3 regions of the Serratia sp. DFXYC6 genome follow, and region 2 is predicted to be linked to each of the others. Evidence: predicted binding sites of a transcription regulator. Region 2 holds the regulator's gene; each other region holds the start of a gene.
The links. The regulator PurR, encoded in region 2, represses purine synthesis genes. The targets are predictions, from matches to a motif close to CANGCAAACGTTTGCNTG.
Positions count from the first base shown of each region.

Region 1: a site for PurR is predicted at 3,812-3,829, ahead of AC2CGQ_RS15970 (NCS2 family permease). Genes of this name have one in related genera too.
Region 3: a site for PurR is predicted at 2,086-2,103, ahead of cybB (cytochrome b561). Genes of this name have one in related genera too.

Region 1 is NZ_JBXUNV010000002.1:534,515-542,058, forward strand. Features, by position in the region: gene AC2CGQ_RS15960 (LysR family transcriptional regulator) at 1-390, shown strand, start outside; gene AC2CGQ_RS15965 (Na+/H+ antiporter) at 464-2,113, opposite strand; gene AC2CGQ_RS15970 (NCS2 family permease) at 2,311-3,672, opposite strand; gene AC2CGQ_RS15975 (VOC family protein) at 4,006-4,413, opposite strand; gene AC2CGQ_RS15980 (glutathione S-transferase family protein) at 4,461-5,129, opposite strand; gene AC2CGQ_RS15985 (lipocalin-like domain-containing protein) at 5,126-5,569, opposite strand; gene bhsA (multiple stress resistance protein BhsA) at 5,765-6,025, shown strand; gene AC2CGQ_RS15995 (LysR family transcriptional regulator) at 6,081-6,998, opposite strand; gene AC2CGQ_RS16000 (3-oxoacyl-ACP reductase family protein) at 7,126-7,544, shown strand, end outside.
Region 2 is NZ_JBXUNV010000001.1:1,732,397-1,739,940, forward strand. Features, by position in the region: gene gloA (lactoylglutathione lyase) at 1-307, shown strand, start outside; gene rnt (ribonuclease T) at 387-1,070, shown strand; gene AC2CGQ_RS08375 (Grx4 family monothiol glutaredoxin) at 1,138-1,485, opposite strand; gene AC2CGQ_RS08380 (C40 family peptidase) at 1,902-2,720, shown strand; gene sodB (superoxide dismutase [Fe]) at 2,920-3,498, shown strand; gene cydH (cytochrome bd-I oxidase subunit CydH) at 3,563-3,652, opposite strand; gene purR (HTH-type transcriptional repressor PurR) at 3,977-5,002, shown strand; gene punR (DNA-binding transcriptional activator PunR) at 4,999-5,943, opposite strand; gene punC (purine nucleoside transporter PunC) at 6,067-7,278, shown strand.
Region 3 is NZ_JBXUNV010000004.1:329,431-336,974, forward strand. Features, by position in the region: gene AC2CGQ_RS20555 (flavin reductase family protein) at 1-122, opposite strand, end outside; gene AC2CGQ_RS20560 (ABC transporter substrate-binding protein) at 297-1,898, shown strand; gene cybB (cytochrome b561) at 2,177-2,701, shown strand; gene AC2CGQ_RS20570 (hypothetical protein) at 2,755-4,041, shown strand; gene AC2CGQ_RS20575 (hypothetical protein) at 4,038-5,213, shown strand; gene AC2CGQ_RS20580 (hypothetical protein) at 5,230-5,934, shown strand; gene pqqE (pyrroloquinoline quinone biosynthesis protein PqqE) at 6,001-7,137, opposite strand; gene pqqD (pyrroloquinoline quinone biosynthesis peptide chaperone PqqD) at 7,130-7,408, opposite strand; gene pqqC (pyrroloquinoline-quinone synthase PqqC) at 7,408-7,544, opposite strand, start outside.

The DNA of each region.
Region 1 (7,544 bases), on a different contig from region 2:
GTGGTGGCGCCGCGCACGCCGCAGTGGCTCAACCGCACCAGCATCAATATCGCCGAATTGGCCGACAGCCCGATCCTGATTTATAACGAAGACTTTGCGCTGTACAAGATGCTGATGAAGGCGTTTCGCCTGGCCGGCTTTGAACCGCAAATCGCGGTGCGCAGCGGCCAATGGGACTTTCTCGCCTCGATGGTGCAGGCCGGCGTGGGCATCGCCATGCTGCCGGAGCCGGTTTGTCGCTGGCTGGACAAGGAAAACCTGGTCTGGCTGCCGCTGGAGCCGCGCATGGAGTGGAAAATCGGCCTGATCTGGCGCCAGGGCAGCTACCTGTCGCACAGCGCGCAGGCCTGGATCGCCTGCTGCCGCGACTACTGGCCGCCGCTCAAGTAACCAAAAAAAGGGCCGCACAGGCGGCCCTTCAGGACAGAAATAAAGAGGAAAACGTTTATTCCTCTTCTGAGATTTACCCTTCGCGTTCGATCAGCAGCGCTTCGAGCAGGTCGAGATCGTGCAGCAGTTTTTGCAGCGTCTCGTTGCTGATTTTCTGCGTGGCGCGCAGGTGGTACAGCTCGCCGCGCTCGGCGCGCAGCGCCGTCAGGCGGAAACGCCGCTCGAGGTTTTCCATCGCCAGCGCATTCTCGATATCGTCTTTCGACGCGATGCGCCGCCGCAGCATGCCCGTCACCCGCGAGCTGACCTCTTTCAACACCTGCGGATCGAGGTTTTCTTCGGTATCGGCAACCAGGCGCTCTTCCATTTTATTCACGCTCTCAATCGCCACTTCGGCCGCCATGGCGATCGCCATGCGCTCTTCCTGCTTGCTGGCGCTCTTGTCGGTGACCTGCACGCCGCGCAGCAGCAGCGGCAACGCCAGCACGCCGACGATCAACGACAGCAGGATCACCCCGGCGGCGATAAACACCAGCTGATAGCGCGCCGGGAAGGCGGTGCCGTCGCTCAGCAACAGCGGTATCGACAGCACACCGGCCAGGGTAATCGCCCCGCGCACCCCGGCGAACGACGCCACCCACAGCTCACGCGTGCTGTAATCGCCGAACTGCAGCGGACGCTTTTTCATAAAGCGGTTGCTGGCCTTCTTCATCACCCACAGCCAGGTGAAGCGCAGCACCAACAGCGCGGCGTAGATGGTGGCCACGTCGGCGAACAGGTACCAGGTCTGGATGGTCGGATCCAGCTCCGCCTGCAGGATGGAGGTTTCAAGAATGCCCGGCAGCTGCAGGCCCAACATGATGAACACCATGCCGTTGAACACGAATTCCAGCATCGCCCACACGCTGTTGGCGCGCAGACGCATCGCCAGCGGCGCGTTGCGGATCACGCCGGACTGGCTGATGGTCATCCCCGCCGCCACCGCCGCCAGGATGCCGGAAACGCCGATATGTTCGGCGATCAGGTAGGACGCGAACGGCAGCAGCAGCAGGAACACGATCTGGGTCGCCGGATCGTCGCCGCTCCAGCGGCTCATCACCCGCAGCGATTTACTGTAGGTCCAGGTGACCGCCACGCCGGCCAGCAGGCCGCCGATCGCCACTTTGAGGAATTCAAGGGTCGCGCCGCCCACGGTGAACACCATGGTGCCCATCGCCACCGCGATGGCGAACTTGAGCGACACCAGGCCGGAGGCGTCGTTCATCAGCGCCTCGCCCTCGAGCACGCCCATGATCGGCTTAGGGATCCGCCCTTTGCCGACGATGCCGGACAGCGCCACGGCATCCGTCGGCGACAGCACCGCCGCCAGGGCGAAGGCCGCCACCAGCGGAATGCCCGGCACCATCGCGTAGATCAGATAACCGACGCCGACCACGGTGATCAGCACCAGCACCAGCGCCAGGCCGAGAATTTCACGCCCGTGATGCAGGAATTCGCGCGTCGGCGTTTTCCAGCCGTCGGCAAACAGCAGCGGCGGGATGAACAGCACCAGGAACAGTTCGGGATCAAAATCGACGTGCAGCCCGAAATGCGGCCAGGCCAGCAGGGCCCCGATGGCGATTTGCATCAGCGGCAGCGGCACCTGGAACGGCAACATGCGCGTCACCACCCCGGACAGGGAGACCACCAGGATCAAAATGAGGATTGTAAAAAAGATTTCCATGCTTTCCTTAGACTCTACGATTCAGACGACATCGGCTCAGGGCCTGCGTTGGTCACGATAGTAGATCACTTTTTTTACAGCCGTTAAAGCTTGTTGTGCCTTTCAAAACGCGATGCAGAGCAGAAGAAGACTTATCTTAAGAAGGGAATTGCCGTAACAGGCTCCCCCGCCCGGCGGGCGAGGGAAACCCAAGCGGCTTAAATCGCCCAGCCGCCGGCGTAGAACGCCACCAGCGCCACGGCGATCAGCACGGTGCCGATGTTCAGCTTGCGCCATTCGCCGGAGAAGATGCGGCCGATGACCAGCGAGCTGAAGCCCAGCATGATGCCGGTGACGATGTTGCAGGTCAGCACGATGAACACGGCGCACAGCAGGCCGGCCATCGCGTCGACGAAGTCGTTGAAGTCCAGCTTGGTGACATTGCTCAGCATCAGCAGGCCGACGTACATCAGCGCCGGCGCGGTGGCGTAAACCGGCACCAGATAGGCCAGCGGCGACAGGAACAGGATCAGCAGGAACAGAATGCCGACCACGGTGGCGGTCAGGCCGGTCTTGCCGCCCGCGGCGGTGCCGGCGGCGGACTCGATGTAAACCGCAGCGGGCGCGGCGCCCACCAGGCCGGAGAAGATGCTGCTCAGGGAATCCGAGGTCAGCGCCTTGCCGCCGTTGATGATCTGCCCGTCTTTATCCAGCAGGTTGGCCTGCCCGGCCACCGCGCGGATGGTGCCGGTGGCGTCGAACACCGCGGTCATCACCAGCGCCAGCACGCTCGGCAACACCACCGGCTGCAATGCGCCCATGATATCCAGGCTGAAGATCAACGATTTGCCGTCAGCGTCCGCCAGGCTCGGCATGGCGAACAGCCCCTGGTATTTCACCGCCGGGTCGAAGATCAGGCCGATGATGGAAATGGCGATGATCACCAGCAGAATGCCGCCGGGCACGCGCAGTTTCTCCAGGCCGAAGATCACCGCCAGGCCGACCAGCGTCATGACGACCGGGAAAGAGGTGAACGCGCCGAGCGCCACCGGCAAGCCATCCAGCGGGTTCTTCACCACCAGGCCGACGCCGTTGGCGGCGATCAGCAGCAGAAACAGCCCGATGCCGATGCCGGTGCCGTGCGCCACGCCCATCGGCAGGTTGCGCAGGATCCAGGCGCGGATGCCGGTGACCGAGATAATGGTAAACAGCACGCCCATCAGGAACACCGCGCCCAGCGCCACCGGAATGCTGATGTGCTGGCCCAGCACCAGGCTGAAGGCGGTAAAGGCGGTCAACGAGATCGCACAGCCGATGGCCATCGGCAGGTTAGCCCACAGCCCCATCAACAGCGACCCCAGACCGGCCACCAGGCAGGTGGAGACAAACACCGCCGCCGGCGGGAAACCCGCTTTGCCCAGCATGCTCGGCACCACGATCACCGAGTACACCATCGCCAGGAAGGTGGTCAGCCCCGCCACCACCTCCTGACGCACGCTGCTGCCGCGCGCGGAAATTTTAAAATAGCCATCAAGCCCGCCGGTTGGTTTTGCGGCGTGGTTCGCTTGAGAGTTCGACATAGGTTACTTCCCCTGTGTTTCATGAATCGGCCCGTCACAGCAGGCCTGTAATCTCGCCCGCGCCCGATCGCCACGTAATCGTTTACGTCACGTTCCGCATCCCTGCCCTTATGCCACACCGCCAACGGCGATGCGCACCCAGGCAAACGTTTAACTCGCAGCGCGCGGTACGGGTGATTTATGGTGGTTTATTCAAGGCAAACGATTATCCTGCCTTCCCTAGCGTCTAATCAACTAAAGATCGCGGCAATTTATGCAGAAAACGGCGGGAATAGCTTCTGCGCGAAAAGACGGGGCGATCCGGCGCCCCTGCCGACCTGCTTCACGGCGAGCTTATTGCGCCTGCACCGCCGCGGGATCCATATACATCAATTCCCAGATATGGCCGTCCAGGTCCTGAAATCCGTGGCCGTACATCACGCCATAGTCCCGCGGCGGATGATAGGTATTGCCGCCGCCGGCGATTGCCTTGCGCACCAGTTCGTCCACCGCTGCCCGGCTGGGTTGCGACAGGCACACCAACACTTCGGTGGCCTGTTTGGCGTCGCCGATCGGGTTCGGGGTAAACATCCTGAATTTGTCGTGGGTCAGCAGCATCACGTAAATCGTGTCGCTGACCACCATGCAGGCGGCGGTATCGTCGGTAAATTGCGGGTTGAAGCTGAAGCCGAGCTGGGTGAAAAACGCCATTGAGGCAGGCAGATCGCGTACGGGCAGATTGACGAAGATTTGCGTAGCCATGGGCTACCTCCGATGAAGAATGACCCCATCGAGTATAGCCCATCCGCCTAACTCAGCAGGTCGTAAGGGCCGCCCTGCTCCAATGCCCGCTGGTAGGCGGGCCGGGCGTGAATGCGCTGCAGGAAACCGCGCAGTTTCGGGCAATCATCCAACGCGCCGCGCGCCGCCATCGCCTCCAGCGGGAAGCTCATCTGAATATCCGCCGCGCTGAAGTCGTTGCCAACGAACCAACTGCCCTTATTCAGGTGCTGTTCGAGGAATTCGCAGTGCGGCGCGATCTGCTTGTCGAGGTATTCCCGCTGCACGCCTTTGCCGATCGCGCCGGCCACCGGCCGCAGCAGCCAGGGGATCGGCGGCTGGCCGAGACGGCTGAACACCAGCTTCATCACCAACAGCGGCATCAGCGATCCTTCGGCGTAGTGCAGCCAGTAACGGTATTGCTGACGCGCGTGGAAGTCGGTTGGCATAAACATGCCCTGTGCGTCGTAGGCTTCCTGCAAGTATTCGATAATGGCGCCGGATTCCGCCAGTGTCAGATCGCCATCGACGATCACCGGCGATTTGCCCAACGGGTGGATCTTTTTCAGCGCCGGCGGCGCCAGCATGGTGTTGGGATCGCGCTCGTAGCGTTGCACCTGATAGGGCACGCCCAGCTCTTCCAGAAACCACAGAATGCGCTGCGACCGCGAGTGATTGAGATGATGAACGATGATCATGACGACGCTCCTGTCCGCTGCCACACCAGTTCGCCAACCTGCACGCCGTTGCCGAGCTGCAGCGGCACCGTGCGCAACGTCAGCCGATCGGCGTTAAAGGCGTAAAAACGCACCTGACGGCTGCCTATCCAATTGGGGAACGAGCAGCCTTCAACCTGATGCACCACCCGTTGCTCGCTTTCTTCCACCTGATAACGGCCGAAGTAGCAAATCATATTGATGAAGGCGGCATGGATCTCCCGCTCGGATCCCTGCGCCAAATCGTCGGCGACGAAACGCGGCCGTACGGCGCTGTATAGCTGCGCCGCCATCGTGCCGTTGGCCTCATAGTGGATGCGCCCCAACACCTGCTCGCCCAGCGGGTAATTCAGCTCGCCGTTCTGGTTTTTGAACGCCGACGACACCAACGCCCAACTGCCGATAAACGCATTCATCGTCATGACGCTTCTCCGGTTAAGGATCGTCTGTAAAGGGTAGTGGCGATTGTTGCCCCGCGCCAGCGGATGAAAAATAATCAATTTATTTGACAGAGATACTCAAAACTCTCCGATTTTTTATTCACATCCGGTGCACTAGTATTTAACACATCGAGAGACAACGGGCTCTCACCTAACAAACACTCTGAGGAACGCATCATGAAAAACATCAAAATTTTTGCTACCGCTGCGCTGCTGGCTACCGCTTCTTTCGCTACCTTCGCCGCTGACCTGCCTTCCAGCCAACCTGCTGCAGACGCCCAGAAGATCGGCGTCGTCACCGTGAGCGGCGCCGCTAACCTGAGCGCGCTGGAAAGCGAACTGGCCAGCAAAGCCGCCGCTTCGGGCGCCAGCGCCTACCGCATCGTCGCCGCCGGTGGTCAGAACAAACTGTACGGCACCGCAGAAATCTTCAACTGATCGTCGGACAGCCAACCGACGGAAGAAAGAAGCCCCGCAAGGGGCTTTTCTCGTTTTAGCGGGCGTCAAAGCGCGCCGCCAACTTCTGCAGGCGGAACTGTTCGGTGATGAAATCGACAAACACCCGGGTTTTGGTCGGTAAGAATTTGGTGGTGGGGAAATAGAGATACACGCTGCCGCGATCGACATACCAGCCCGGCAGAACCCGCACCAGACGGCCGCTTTCCAGATAAGGCGCCGCATTCGGCATGCCGATCAGCGCGATGCCCAATCCCATTTCCGCCGCCCGCGCCGCCGCTTCCGGTTCATTGACCGTCATGCTGACCGTCATCCCCGGCGCACGCTGCTCATTCTGGGCATTTCGCAGCGGCTGGTGGCGAATGCGCCCGGTCTGCGGCGAACGGATGAAAATCCCGGCGTGTTGCGCCAGTTGCTCCGGCTCCGTCAACGGCGGCCGCTGCCGCAAGTATTCTGCCGAAGCGACCAATACGCCATGCGCGGGCGCCAGCTCGCGAGCAATCATCCCCTGCGCCAACTCGATGCCGCCGCCCAGCGCAGCGTCAAAGTTCTCACCGATCAGATCCACCTGGCGATTGTCGAAATGCCAGTCCGGTACAATCGCCGGGTACTGCGTCAAAAACATCGGCAGCATCGGCAACACGAAGTGCAGGCCGAAGGCGGTGCCCATGCTGACCTTCAAGCCGCCGGCCGCCGCGCCGCCGCCGCTGCTCAACCCCTTCAATGCACACTGGATCGATTGCAACCCGCCGCTCACCTCACCGAGAAAACGCTCGCCTGCTTCGGTGAGGATCAACTTGCGGGTATTGCGTTGAAACAGCCGCACGCCGACCACCGCCTCCAGCCGGGTGACATTCTTGCTTACCGCCGCCGGGCTGAGGCCCAGCTTGCGGCCGGCGGCGGAGAAACTGCCGTTTTCCGCGCTGCTGACGAAGCACTCCAGATGTCCCAGCATGCTTTTTCCTTATGGATTTTAAACTAATGGTTTTAACTGATTATAGCTCTTTGTGGCTAGTGGCCGTGCAAGCGATCTCCGATACTGAATGCCGACACTTTACCCTCATCCACTCTGGAGAAATAACATGACCACAGCACTCCCACTGCAAGGCAAAGTCGCATTCGTTCAGGGCGGTTCCCGCGGCATCGGCGCCGCCATCGTGAAACGCTTGGCGAGCGAGGGCGCCGCCGTCGCCTTTACCTACGCCGCCTCTGCCGATCGCGCCGAAGCGGTGGCGAGCGCCGTTACCGCCGCCGGCGGCAAAGCCCTCGCCATCAAGGCCGACAGCGCCGATGCTGCGGCGCTGCAGCAGGCGGTTCGCCAGGCGGTGAGTCACTTCGGCAACCTGGATATTCTGGTGAACAACGCCGGGGTATTTACGCTGGGCAGCACCGAGGAACTGGCGCTGGACGACCTGGATCGCATGCTGGCGGTCAACGTACGCAGCGTATTCGTCGCCAGCCAGGAGGCGGCGCGCCACATGAACGACGGCGGCCGTATCAT
Region 2 (7,544 bases):
CCCGGAGTACAAATACTCCCTGGCTTTCGTCGGCTATACGGAAGAGAGCGAAGGCGCAGTTATCGAACTGACCTATAACTGGGGCACCGACAGCTACGATATGGGCACCGCCTTCGGCCACCTGGCGCTGGGCGTGGATGACGTTGCCGCCACCTGCGACAGCATCCGTCGCGCCGGCGGCAAAGTCACCCGCGAAGCCGGCCCGGTGAAAGGCGGTACCACGGTTATCGCCTTCGTCGAAGATCCGGACGGCTACAAAATCGAGCTGATCGAAAACAAACACGCCGGTCAGGGCCTCGGCCACTAAGCCTCCCCTTCAGGGCGCGTTGGCGCCCTGCTGATTCTCCGCGCGATAGCGCCTGCAACCGGGCGCAAAATTTGCCATAATGCGCGCTGCATTCGATGAAGATAAGAAACTGATGGCCGAGAAAAGTGATCTTAACGCCCTGAGTGGTCGTTTTCGTGGGTTTTATCCCGTAGTAATAGATGTTGAAACCGCCGGCTTCAACGCCAATACCGATGCGTTGCTGGAGATCGCCGCCGTCACGCTGAAAATGGATGAGGACGGCTGGCTGCAGCGGGACGAAACCCTGCACTTCCACGTGGAGCCTTTCGAGGGCGCCAACCTGCAGCCGGAAGCGCTGGCGTTTAACGGCATCGATCCGCACAATCCGCTGCGCGGCGCGGTCAGCGAATATGACGCGCTGCACGCCATTTTCAAAGCGGTGCGCAAAGGGCTCAAGGATCGCGGTTGCAATCGCGCCATTATCGTGGCGCACAACGCCAACTTCGATCACAGCTTTTTGATGGCCGCGGCCGAACGCGCCGGCCTGAAGCGCAACCCGTTCCATCCGTTCGCCACCTTCGACACCGCCGCGCTGAGCGGCCTGGTGCTGGGGCAAACGGTGCTGGCCAAAGCCTGCATCGCCGCCGGCATGCCGTTCGACAGCAGCCAGGCGCACTCCGCGCTGTACGACACCGAGCAAACCGCCCTGCTGTTTTGCGAGCTGGTTAACCGCTGGAAACGTCTCGGCGGCTGGCCGCTGCCCGACGGCGATCTCGCCGAATAAAACCAACAAAAAAGGCGGCCCAGTTACACTGGCGCCGCCCGTTACGCGATAATCGCAAGCCCGTCGATTAAGACTGCTGGTCTTCCTGCGCTTTATACTTTTCTGCCGTTTCTTTGATCAGTTGCTGCAGTTCGCCGCGCTGATACATCTCGATGATGATATCGCAACCGCCGACCAGCTCACCATCTACCCACAGCTGCGGGAACGTCGGCCAGTTGGCGTATTTTGGCAGCTCGGCGCGGATGTCCGGGTTCTGCAAAATGTCCACATAGGCGAAACGCTCGCCGCAGGCGGACAGCGCTTGCACAGCCTGCGCGGAAAAGCCGCAGCTCGGCAGCTTTGGCGAACCTTTCATGTAGAGCAGAATCGGGTTTTCAGCGATCTGGTGCTGAATTTTTTCAAGTGTCGTCGTCATTTATTGCTTCCTCAAGCCACATTTCATGGCTACAACATGCATCACGCGGGCTATTGTAGCGGCTGGAACAGTCGCAAGAAAACGCCATCTTTTGCAAGGATATTCGCCCGCCGCCGATCGCGTTTCACCGGCCACGTCATTCCGGTCAAAACATACGTTGAGAATAACATTTTTAATCCGACCATTTCACTAATATATTGCGCCGCGATGCCGGCGCGGCTTAATTATATCCGCCACCGTCGCCTGGCGCTTTTTTATACATCAACAGGCTGATTTTAAACCAAAAAAAATGTCATTAACGTTTTCTCACAATATGGATTATTATTTATGAGTTCTTCGCTGTTTTATATGGTGAAGTTCGGGAATACTGTAACTCTTTCGATATCCGTTTCGGGGCCAAGGTTGGTGACGTCGACATGCGTTTAATTCTTACGCTCTTTGCGCTGCTGTTTACGCAGCTCTTCTTCAATTTGGCGCACGCTGCGCCACAGGCGCGCGTTGCCGCCGAGCAGCGTAAAAGCCATGCTAATGAAGCGCGGCCCGATGACCGCAGAAAAAAGAAAGCGGATAAAGCCGCCAAAAAAGCCAAAGTGACGGCCCCCGAGAAAAAAACCAAGACCGCCAAGGCCAAAAGCGAGAAAAGCGCGAAAAAGATCGTCAGCGCCAAACCCAAGGCCAAAGCGCAGAAAACCGCCAAGATTAAAGTCACCCCGCCGAAAAAGGGCTATAAAAAAGGCTATGGCCGCCACCGCGACGCCGGTATGGCCACCGCCAAACTGGCGCGTGAAGAAAAGCCGTTAAAACTCAGCCCGGCGCACAAAAAACGTTACCAGCATGCCAAACAGACCGCGATGGCCAAGCTGATGGATCAGATGGGCAAGCCTTACCGCTGGGGCGGCAGCTCGCCGCGCACCGGCTTCGACTGCAGCGGCCTTATCTATTACGCCTATAAGGACGTGGTGAAAATCAAGATGCCGCGCACCGCCAACGAAATGTATCACCTTCGCGACGCGGCGCCGATCAAGAAAAGCGAACTGGAAAGCGGCGATTTGGTGTTCTTCCGCATCAACAACCGCGGCGTGGCGGACCATGTCGGCGTCTATCTCGGCAACGGCAAATTCATCCAGTCGCCGCGCACCGGCGAAGAGATCCGCATCAGCCAGCTCGACAACGATTATTGGCAAAACCATTACATCGGCGCACGCCGCGTAGTGACGCCGAAAACCATCCGTTAATTCCCTGTTCTGCGCGGTTGCGGCCCCGGTCGCAACCGCCTGCTCAAGCTATCGCCCATCGCACTCCCCCACGCGCATTTCTCGCTTTTCCTCCTGTTTTTTATGATGAAAATTGTTAAGATTGAATGACCACAATAAAAAACGGCCCATCTGGCTCCCGCCTGGGCGGGAAGAAAGTGGCGCTGTAAAGGAGGAAGCAATGTCGTTTGAATTACCTGCATTACCGTATGAGAAAAACGCGCTCGAGCCGCACATCTCCGCCGAGACCCTGGAATACCACTACGGCAAACACCACAATACCTACGTGGTTAACCTGAACAACCTGGTGAAAGGCAGCGAGTTCGAGGGCAAATCGCTCGAAGAGATCATCAAGACCTCCAACGGCGGCGTGTTCAACAACGCCGCGCAGGTGTGGAACCACACCTTCTACTGGCACTGCCTGTCGCCACAGGGCGGCGGTGAACCGCAGGGCGAACTGGCGGCGGCGATCGTCAAATCCTTCGGCTCTTTCGCTGCGTTCAAAGAGCAGTTCACCGATGCCGCCGTGAAAAACTTCGGCGCCGGCTGGACCTGGCTGGTGAAAAAACCAGACGGTGCGCTGGCGATCGTCAACACCTCCAACGCGGCAACTCCGCTGACCGGTGAAGATAAACCGCTGCTGACCGTTGACGTGTGGGAACACGCGTATTACATCGATTACCGCAATGCGCGTCCAAAATACCTGGAAAACTTCTGGGCGTTGGTCAACTGGAAATTTGCGGCGGAAAACCTGGCGTAAACGCAGGCCTTGCCGAAGTGACGAGGCGCAGCCAGGCTGCGCCTTTTTTAAAACCGGCGGGAGATCAGTTCAACGCGGCGACAAAGCTGAAAGCGATGATCATCGCCAACGCGCCGACGGTAGTGAACAGAGACATCTTCAGATCGGTATCCATGACAACTCCTTTAAAATGGGCTTTCCTAAGGATAAAAGGCGCACAATTAGTACGTCAAATCATTTTCCCACAGTTCGCCGATAAAATCTTGTTATCATTTCCCGGTTTATAATCTCGATTACCTCTTCCACTTTTGTTCAATATGCGACAAAATTCGCAGTTCACAACTGCGTACCGGCATCCATGCCCCTCCTGATTAAGCGCTGAAGACTTCAACACACTAAAAACTCAGTTTTCGCTTCTCTGGAGAAGGATCTACGTAGGCAAACGATTAACATCACACTTACATGCTGTAAACATGTGAGTTCAGGAGTCATTCCTTACATGGCAACGATTAAAGATGTGGCCAAACGCGCGGGCGTTTCCACCACCACCGTTTCGCACGTCATCAATAAGACTCGTTTCGTCGCCGAAGAGACCAAAGCGGCCGTGTGGGCCGCGATCAAAGAGCTGCACTACTCGCCGAGCGCCGTGGCGCGCAGCCTGAAAGTCAATCACACCAAGTCTATCGGTCTGCTGGCCACCTCGAGCGAAGCGCCCTATTTTGCCGAAGTGATCGAGGCGGTGGAAAACAGCTGCTACAGCAAAGGTTACACCCTGATCCTGTGCAACTCGCACAACAATCTGGACAAGCAGCGCGCCTACCTGGCGATGCTGGCGCAAAAGCGCGTCGACGGCCTGCTGGTCATGTGTTCCGAATACCCGGATCAACTGCTGGGCATGCTGGAGGACTACCGTAATATCCCGATGGTGGTGATGGACTGGGGCGCTGCGCGCGGCGACTTCACCGACACCATCATCGATAACGCGTTCGAAGGCGGCTATCTGGCCGGCCGTTACCTGATCGAGCGCGGTCACCGCGATATCGGCGCCATCCCGGGCCAGCTGTCGCGCAACACCGGCGGCGGCCGTCATCAGGGCTTTATGAAGGCGCTGCAGGAAGCGCATATCGACATTCGCGAAGAGTGGATCGTCCAGGGTGACTTCGAGCCGGAGTCCGGCTACAAGGCGATGCACCAAATCCTGTCGCAAAAACAGCGGCCGACCGCGGTATTTTGCGGCGGCGACATCATGGCGATGGGCGCCATCTGCGCCGCTGATGAGCTGGGGCTGCGAGTGCCGCAGGATATTTCCGTGATCGGCTATGACAACGTGCGCAACGCCCGCTACTTCACTCCAGCGCTGACCACCATTCACCAGCCTAAAGAGCGCCTGGGAGAAATGGCCTTCACCATGCTGCTGGATCGCATCATCAGCAAGCGCGAAGAATCGCAGGTGATCGAAGTGCATCCGAAGCTGGTGGAACGCCGTTCGGTCGCCGACGGTCCGTTCATCGACTACCGCCGCTAATCCCCTGAGCCGGAAGCCTGCACGGCTTCCGGCGCCGCCTCGCTCAGCCACTCCTGATTCAGCGTCTCGCCATCGCCCAGATACGCCAGCAGCCAACTCATCGCCGGCGACGGTTTATCCTGCTGCCAGGTCAGGCAGCAAGGGCTGGCGGGAAACGGCTGCTGCAGCTGCAACGCCTTCAGCTCACCGCGCTGCACCAGCGGCAGCGCCCGATGCGCCGGCATCATGCCGACGCACAGCCCGGCGCACAGACAGTCGAGCGCCGATGTCCAGTCCGGCACCACCAGCCGCCGCTGGTTATCCAGCGTCCAGGTGACGCGCTTGGGCAGATTGCGCGAGGTGTCTTCCAGACAAAGCGCAGGGTACGGCCTCAACCGATCGTCATTTAACGGCCCTGCCAGCTGCGCCAGCGGATGCTGTGGGCTGACTACGCACAGCCAGTTCATGTAGCCCATATCGCGGAAGGCAAAGCCGCCGCCGACCGGCACCGCGCGCGTGGCGCCGATCGCCATGTCCACCCTGCCGTCCACCAACGCATCCCAAACGCCGTTGAACACTTCGGGTTGCAGCATCAGTTCAACATCGGGGAAATGGCGGTAGAAATCCAGCACCAGCTGGCGGCTGCGCTGGGGTTTGACGATGATGTCGACTGCGATATTCAGCTGGCCGCGCCACCCGTTGGCCACCTGCTGACAGTGGCGACGGGTGTCGAGCATTTTTTTGATAACAACTCTCGCATCCTTGATAAACAGCGCGCCGGCCGGCGTCAACTCCACATCACGGTGACGCCGCTCAAACAGCGGCACCGCAAGCCATTGTTCCAGTTGCCGCACGGTATAGCTCACCGCCGACGGCACCCGGTGCAGCTCCTGCGCCGCCGCGCTGAAACTGCCGGTGCGCGCGACCGCGTCAACAACTTCAAGAGAATATTCAGACCACATCGCTTTGCCTTCAATTTTTTTAACAGCACTTTGCAAATATTACCGTTTCACAAGCAGAGATCCAGCCGGATACACTGGCCGGCGCTAAAAACCTGCGACACTAAAATATTAACGAGAAATACCATGCGAAATTCTTTTGGCTTTATGTTCTACCTCGCCGGCCTGAGCATGCTGGGTTATCTGGCGACCGATATGTACCTGCCCGCCTTCGGCGCCATGCGGGAGGAACTGCAAATTTCCGCCGGCGCGGTCAGCGCCAGCCTGAGCATCTTTCTGGCCGGCTTCGCCTTCGCGCAACTGCTGTGGGGGCCCCTCTCCGACCGACTGGGCCGCAAACCGGTATTATTGATTGGCCTGACGCTGTTCGCGCTCGGCTGCCTGGGCATGCTGTGGGTAGAAAATGCCGTGCAGCTCTGGATACTGCGCTTTATTCAGGCCGTCGGCGTCTGTTCCGCCACCGCCATCTGGCAAGCGCTGGTGGTCGACCGCTATCGCGAAGGCCAGGCCAACCGCGTGTTCGCCACCATCATGCCGCTGGTGGCGCTGTCACCAGCGCTGGCGCCGCTGCTTGGCGCCTGGCTGCTGAACCACGCCAGCTGGCGTGCGATCTTCGCCGCGCTGTTGGTGATCACCGCACTGCTGCTGCTGCCGACGCTGCTGCTCAAAGAGCGCGCCAAAACGCCCCCCGCCGCCGACGCGCCGAAAAACGGCGTCAGCTTCTGGCAACTGTTGAAATCTCCGGTGTTCAGCGGCAACGTCGCTATGTACGCCGCCTGCTCGGCCGGTTTCTTCGCCTGGCTGACCGGTTCGCCGTTCATCCTCGGCGATATGGGCTATAGCCCGAGCGACATCGGTCTGAGCTATGTGCCGCAAACGCTGGCCTTCCTGCTGGGCGGCTACGGCTGCCGCGCCGCGCTTAAGCGCATCAATGGCAAAACTCTGCTGCCGTGGCTGCTGGTAGCTTATGGTGTCAGCATGGTGGCGCTGTATCTGGTGGCGACCCTGACCAATCCGACGCTCACCACGCTGCTGATCCCGTTCTGCGTGATGGCGCTGGTCAACGGCGCCGGCTACCCGATCATGGTGGCGAATGCGCTGATGCCGTTCCCGGAAAGCAGCGGCAAAGCCGCCGCGCTGCAAAATACGCTGCAATTGGGGCTGTGTTTTGTGGCAAGCATGCTGGTGTCGGCGTTTATTGCCCAGCCGCTGTTGGCGACGGTGACGGTGATGGTATCTACGGTAGTCCTGGCCGCGCTGGGTTATTTCCTGCAGCGGGGAAAAGCGGCCGATGCGCAGCAAAAGGCACAGCGGGAACATGCTAACTCAGCGTCATAATTGCCAAGATTAATAATCACTTAAAGAATATGTGTGCCGAGTGCGATTTACAGTTGAGTCAACGCCTCGGCACGCCTATACTCAAAAACAACCTTGTAAAGTAACACCTTATAATCTCTATATCTCAATCAGCTATTGTGTACGCGCCTTGCGTCACACTCTTTTTTTTAAAGGGGCGTTAATCCTGCGCCGTTTGCGTCGGGCCGTTTCTTTAAATTTCCTCTGTTCATAGTCGGATATCAGACGCCGCGGGCTTATTTCCCGTT
Region 3 (7,544 bases), on a different contig from region 2:
CAGGCGGCGGCCATCACGTTGCGTTTGGCGCCGTCGCGGCTGCGGCTGGTGATCAATACCGTCGGGCCATGGTTCAGCAGGCGGCTGGCGTGTTCAAGGGCGACAGGGCGAAAGTGGCTCATCGGGAAATCCTTGCGAGTGACTGTTTGCCCAGCAGTGTAGATCTGCGCCGCAATGGCAGGCAACGCGGGGCGCACAGAATGCACCGATGAGGCGCTTGTTCCCCATCTCGCCATCCGTTATCTATAGTTAGATCAATTCGCCGGTAACGGCTCATTCCACCTGAGGATCTTGCCTTGACGTTTTTAAAACACCCTATCGCCGGATTGGTGCTGGCCGGCTGCGGCCTGTTGTCGGCGGGCGGCGCGCTGGCCGCTTCCGATGCGCTGGTGTACTGCACCGTCGCCTCGCCGGAATCGTTCAACCCGCAGCTCTCCAGCTCCGGGCCGACCTTTATCGCCACCTCGCAGGTGCTGTACAACCGCCTGGTGACGCTGCGCGAAAGCGATAAAACGCCCGCCCCTTCGCTGGCCACCGAGTGGAGCGTTAGCCCGGACGGCAAGACCTACACCTTCACCCTGCGCCAGGGCGTGAAATTCAACAGCAACAAATACTTCACCCCAACGCGCGACTTCAACGCCGAAGACGTGGTGTTCACCGTGATGCGGCAGAAGGATCCCGCCAACCCGTATCACAAGGTCTCCGGCGGCAACTATGAATACTTCACCGACATGGGTCTGGATAAGCTGATCACCAAGGTGGAAGCGGTAGACGAGCACCACGTGCGCTTCACGCTGAGTCAGCCCAACGCCGCCTTCGTCGCCGACTGGGCGATGGATTTCGCCTCGATCCTGTCCGCCGAGTACGCCGACGCGATGCTGAAAAAGGGCACACCGGAATACGTCGACAACTGGCCGATCGGCACCGGGCCGTTCGCGCTGCAGCAGTACAAGCAGGATTCGCTGATCCGCTACATCGCCAACCCGCACTACTGGCAGGGCGACGTGGCCAGCAAGCACCTGATCTTCTCGATTACGCCGGATCCGCAAACCCGGCTGGCCAAGCTGAAAACCAACGAATGCCAGATCATCCCGGCACCGCTGCCGGAGCAATTCGCCGCCATCAAGGCCGACGGCAATCTGCAACTGCACGACATTACCGGGCTGAACGTCGGCTATCTGGCGTTCAACACCCAGAAAAAACCGTTCGACAACCTGCTGGTGCGCCAGGCGCTGAGCTACGCGGTAGACAAGAAAGCGATCGTCGCCGCCGTGTTCAAAGACAGCGGCACCCCGGCCAACTCGCTGCTGCCGCCGGGCATGCTGGGCTACAACGATAAACTGCCGGAGTACGCCTACGATCCGCAGAAGGCGCGCGAACTGCTGAAGCAAGCCGGGCTGGAGCAGGGCTTTGAGACCGACATCTGGTCGATGCCGGTACAGCGCCCTTACAACCCGAACTCGAAGCGCATCGCCGAGATGATTCAGAGCGACTGGGCGAAGGTGGGCGTGAAGGCCAAGATCGTCACCTGGGAGTGGGGCCAGTATCTGGCCGGGCTGCGCAAAGGCGAGCAACAGAGCGCGCTGTACGGCTGGGTGTCCGACAATGGCGATCCGGATAACTTCGCCACCCTGCTCGGCTGCGCCGGCGTGCAGAGCGGCGCCAACGTGGCGCGCTGGTGCGATAAGGATTATGACAGCCTGATCCAGCAGGCGATCCAGGAGAACCAGCCGCAGGCGCGCGCCAGGCTGTATCAACAGGCGCAGGTGATCTTCGCCAAACAGGCGCCGTGGCTGCCGCTGGCCACCGGCAAAGTGTTCTACGCCACCCGCAGCAACCTGAGCGGCTATGTGGTGGACGTGAACGGCAGCGATTTCGCCAAGGCCAAATTGAACTGATCCCAGGCGCCGCGGCGAGAGCTGCGGCGCTACCCGCCTCATCGCTTAATAAGCTGCCAGCCTCTGAACCTACCGCGCATTAACTTCACAACTTACGATGCTAACTGCCTCCCCTGTCTCCAGGCACTTAACCCACTAAATTCATAGCTTAATAAACGGCGTAATCCCTGGCATTTTGCTTAAACTGCATGCAGGCGCTTTCCTCGCCTGTAACATTTAGTTACCATCGGCGCACAGACCCTTTAACATCAAAAGGTAACCCGGTGCAGAACACCTATATGCCGTGGCAAATTCGCCTGCACTGGCTGGTGGCGATCCTGCTGGTCATCACCTGCGTCACCATCGAGCTGCGGGGCTTTGCCGAACCGGGCAGCGCACCGTGGTACACGCTGGTCGTCACCCACTTCAGCTGCGGCGTAACGGTGTTTGCGCTGATGATCGCCCGTCTGTTCCTGCGCTGGCGCTACCCCTCGCCCGCCATCGCGCCCAAACCGCCGAAGTGGCAAACCGGCCTGGCGCACCTGACGCACGCCCTGATTTACCTGCTGCTGCTGACGCTGCCAGTGCTGGGGGTGTATTCGCGCTATCTGGGCGGCAAGGAGTGGTATCTGTTCGGCCTGTCGATGCCGTTCGCCGACGTGGCCGATCGGCCGCAGGCACGAATGATTATCGGCTGGCACAAAACGCTGGCGTCATTCGGCTACTGGCTGATCGGCCTGCATACCGCCGCCGCGCTGTTCCACCACTATATCGTCAAGGACAATGCGCTGGTACGCATGCTGCCGCTGATGAAAAAACGCTGAATACCCGGCGCCAGGGATGAATTTTCGGGCCACGCCCACTGACAGGGAATGACATGCAAACCCAATTTTTTAATGTGACCGTCGAACAATGCGCCTGCCAGCAGACGGCGCCCGACAATCTGGTGAGGATCATCGCCTCCGGCCAGACGTTCTTTTTTTACCGCGACGACTTCAGCGACAGCGAAAATCTGCTGGCCAGGCTCGCCGCCGGCGATCGGGTGAAGATCGGTGCCCACCGCCTGCAAGACGGCAGCTACTGGCTGCACTGGCTGCTGCACGGCACGAAAGGCCGGCTGGAGCCTGACAGAACGCTGAAATACAAGCTGAAATACTTCGCCCTGCTGCTGCTGGGCGCGGTGCTGGCCGGCGGTTTCCCGGCGGCCTTTTTCATCATGGACGGGGAAGATTCCTGGCTGACCATCGTCCTGTTCTTTATCGCCATCATCGCCGGCCTTATCGGCATCGGCATGGCGCTGTTCGTCGGTTCGGAGCTCCTGCTGATCGGACACCGCGGCCGCAGGCGCCTGCTCCGGGCGCTGGATCGCGTGCTGCTGGGGCAAGACGTCACGCCGCCCGGCTCGCTCAGCCTGAAAATCCCCGGCATCAAATACCGGGCCGTCCGCGCAGACGCTGTGCCGGCGACCGCACCGCTGCAGACCGCGCCCCCTCTCCCGGACGGCGTCGAGACCTCCGGCATCGAGACGGTCAACGCCCTGAACTACGAACTCTGCCACTATGAGATCCCGCGGCAGGTGCAGTATTTGGATACGTATGCGTGGCGTCAGAAGGAGACGCACTTCGCGTTGACGACCCGCGCGCTCAATGTCCCCAATACCAAACTGCATCCGGTATTTCGTCGGCAACATCCGCTTTTCATCGCCAAAGGCGATCCGCTGCAGGTGCTGTATTGCGAGAACGACGTCATTCCCGAGTTGCCCAAAGTGCGTGGGATCATCAATCATCGCGATCGCCAAACCTATCTCATCGGCGGCAGCCGCTACTTCACCGAAGCCGGTCTTAACCTGTGCGCGCGCGTTGTCTTCATTTTTGGGGCAATCGTGGCGTGTTTTGTACTCGGCATGATGGTGGTGGATAACGCCGATACCCCGGCCGGCTTTCACCTGGATGCCTGGACCCTGAAGCGTCTCGGCAGCGAATTGCCGCCGATTATTCTGCTGCTGATGCTGATGGTCAGCGGCCTGGCGCTGTTGATCGAGGGGTTCGCCCAGATCTGCCGCCTGTACTCTTTTGACCAGCACCGCACGTTTAAAACGTTTAAATACCTGAGAAATCTGCGCCGCAGTTTATGGCGGCAGGCTCAGGTGACGGAGCTGAAATGATGACGTTAGCGCTTTATAAAAGACCCCTTATTATCCTGACGCTGTTTTTGGCCAGCGCGCTGGGCGTCTATTTGCTCGCCCCTGAGCAACGCTATGCGCAGTGGCAATGGACTCAGGGCGACCAGGCGTTGCCGACGATAGCCCGTTACGATCTCATCCACAGCTACCCGGTGCAGGACGGCGCCCTGCTGCTCACCAGCAAAAGAAGTGAAGACCGCGCGTACAATAGCTTTTACGGCTGGGCGGCCAACTACCTCAGCCAGGTGCTGTTTGCCGGCCCAAAAGGGTTACAGATGCTGGGGGAACTCGACGACTTGATCCATGATGCGGTTTGCGGCGAGCAGGAGTGCGTGCTTTTTCTCTCTAAGGGCCGCAGACTGGTTGATGTGCAACGGGGCACCATCGGGGCGCTGATCCCCTGGCCGGAGGGCGACGACAACCGGCCTTCCTTTGTCGGCGGCAAACTGGTGGCGCAACCGGGAAAACGCGCGCTGTATCTCATCAGCACCGAAGGCGTATTCTACAGCCCGGACTTCGGCGCCCATTGGCGGCAGACGCTGGATCTGCCGGCGCTGCTGGACGCGCGGCAACTGCTGGGCTTTGAGCGCGGCGAGGAGGACTCACCGACGGCTTACGCCTCCGGTAAGCGCAAATCCGTACCCGAGATCTTCACCGCCGTTGATGGCGATCGCGTGCATTTCTGGATGAACCCGGTGCTCGGATCCGGCGCGTTACACATCGCCGTTAACGGTAAAACCGGCGAGGTGATTGAACCGCATTGGCTGCTGGTGCGCGTGGAGGAAAGCGCGCAGGCTCCGGATGGCGGCATCTACCTGATCGCCCAAACGCTGGACAGAGGAGTGTATCAGCTTCTGCGTTATCAATCCGACGGGCAGTTGAAGGTGCTGCTGGAGACCGGCGATAAATCGCTGTATCAGCTCTGGGCGGGCAACGATAAGCTGGTCGCCCAAACGGATAACGGCGATGCCCGTCTTTCGCTGATTTTCGATCTGCGCTCATCCGAAGTGCGCTACCGACAGCCGTTGGAGTACCGCTACAACGGGCGCGACGACGCACGCCAAACCGTGATCGAACCGGAAAGCCACTATGGCGATGACGGGGAGACCCCGGCGCTGCCCTACTTCATTCGCTATCGCTCCACCACGCCGTGAACATAAGGAACTTGCCATGCTGTTAGGTTATGGCGCCGGCGTCGCCGGCCTGCTGGCGCTGTTATTGGCCCTGCTGCTCGCCGGCATCCTGCTCGCCTGGTGGGGCTGGAGATATGCCGCCGCCCGCTGCGGCCGCCCGCGCCCGCCGCTTTCCTGGGGCGGCTATCTGTTGGCCTCGGCGCTGGCGATCTACCCGGTAGCGTTCGCGCTGATGCTGATCGACATTGCCATCCAGGATCTCAAGAGCCAGCGGGCGGAAGAACGCTGGAATCGGCGCAGCTACCTGACGCTCGAGGCGGCCAGGCCGTTCGGCGAAATCACCCTGCCAAAGGGAAGCTGGGTAAACCGGCAGGAGCCGCGCCAGCCCGGCACCGAAGACAGCCCCATCACGATGGACGGTGTAACCGCCGTGCGCTTCCCTCAGCCGCAAAGCGTGGCCGGCGTGCCGATCATCGCTTTTGAGGTTTTACCGCCGGTGATGGAGCTGGCAGATGCGCATACCTTCACCCGTCCAACCGGCCAAAGGGCGCACTGCGAAGCCGGTTGGCTGGTCTCTTTCTCTTTGCCGTCGGATCAGCCGACCCCGCAGTGGGAGGAGTGGCAGGCCGGGCTGCCCGCAGCGGCGTTTCGGCCCAGCGGCTGGCTCTTTAAGGAGTGCTTCTCCGGCAGCCCTATCGCAGTACTGACCTTGCAGCACGGCGAAGTCAGGGTGCTGCCTTAAGCGTTAGACCGTGGCGTAATTTTCAAAAGGCCGTTCCGGCAGATCTCAGTGAAGACAGCACCAACGCTATCCCTTGAAGATCAGTCGGGAGTTGGTCTGATTGCGAAAGCGCAGCTGATCGATACCGATCTGCGAGCGATTCGCCGCTTCACGCGCCGCCAGAATGGTGCCGTGGTGCGGCGATTTGCCGCACACCGGGTCGGCGTTGTCGGCGTTGCCGGTCAGCATGAACGCCTGGCAGCGGCAGCCGCCGTAGTCTTGCTCTTTCTCCGAACAGGACCGGCAGGGCTCCGGCATCCAGTCATAGCCGCGATAGCGGTTAAAGCCGAAGGAGTGGTACCAGATATGCTGCAGATCGTGCTCCAGCACCGACGGAAACGTAATCGGCAACTGACGGGCGCTGTGGCAGGGTAACGCCATGCCTTCCGGCGTCACGCTCATGAAGATGGCACCCCAACCGCCCATGCAGCCTTTAGGCCGCTCCTCGTAGTAATCCGGCGTGACGAACAGCAGGTTGGCCAGTTTGCCGTCGGCGGCCATGCGCTCGCGATAGCGTTTCACCACCGCTTCTGCCTCGGCGATCTGTTCGCGGGTCGGCAGCAGCCCTTCGCGGTTCAGGTGCGCCCAGCCGTAAAACTGGCAGGTCGCCAGCTCGACGTCGTCGGCATCCAGCTGGATCGCCAGTTCGATGATGCGGTCGATCTGGCCGATATTATGGCGATGCAACACGAAGTTGAGCACCATCGGGTAGCCGAGCGCCTTGACCGCCCTGGCCATCGCCAGCTTCTGCTGAAACGCCCTGGCGGAGCCCGCCAGCGCGGCGTTCAGCGTTTCGTCGCTGGCCTGAAAACTGATCTGAATATGATCCAGCCCGGCGTCGGCGAAGGTTTGCAGTTTCTTCTCGGTCAGGCCGATGCCGGAGGTGATCAGGTTGGTGTAAAACCCGAGATCGCGCGCGGCGGCGATCAGTTCGGGCAGGTCTTTACGCACCAGCGGCTCGCCGCCGGAGAAGCCGAGCTGCACGCTGCCCATCGCCCGCGCCTGGCGAAACACCTCGATCCACTGCGCGGTGGTCAGCTCTTTTTCCTGCGCGGCAAAATCGAGCGGGTTGGAGCAGTACGGACACTGCAGCGGGCAGCGGTAGGTCAGCTCCGCCAGCAGCCAGAGCGGCGGATTCACCGCCGGCGCACGTGGTTCAGTCACGGAAGGTCACCCATTTTTGTTCGTAGGCGCGCTGGAAAAACTCCAGCACGTCGTCCGCCAAGCCTTCGGCGCCGGGGAAGCGGGCGTTCAGCTGCGCGATGATGCCGTTCAGCGTGGTGTGGCCGTCGACCAGCTGCAAGATGGCGGCGGCGCTGTCGTTCAGCTTGGCCATGCCTTCCGGGTAGAGGATCACGTGGCTGTTTTGCACCGGCTCCCATTGCAGGCGGTAGCCGCGGCGGAAGGCGGGGGTGTGTTCAGGATTCAGCGTCATTACACCAGCCTCTGGTTGTGCCAGACCCGCGCGGCGGTCACGCTGTGGTAAGGCGGGCGGTTCAGGGTATAGGCCATGCTCATGGCGTCCAGCATGCTCCACAGAATGTCCAGCTTGAACTGCAGGATCTCCAGCA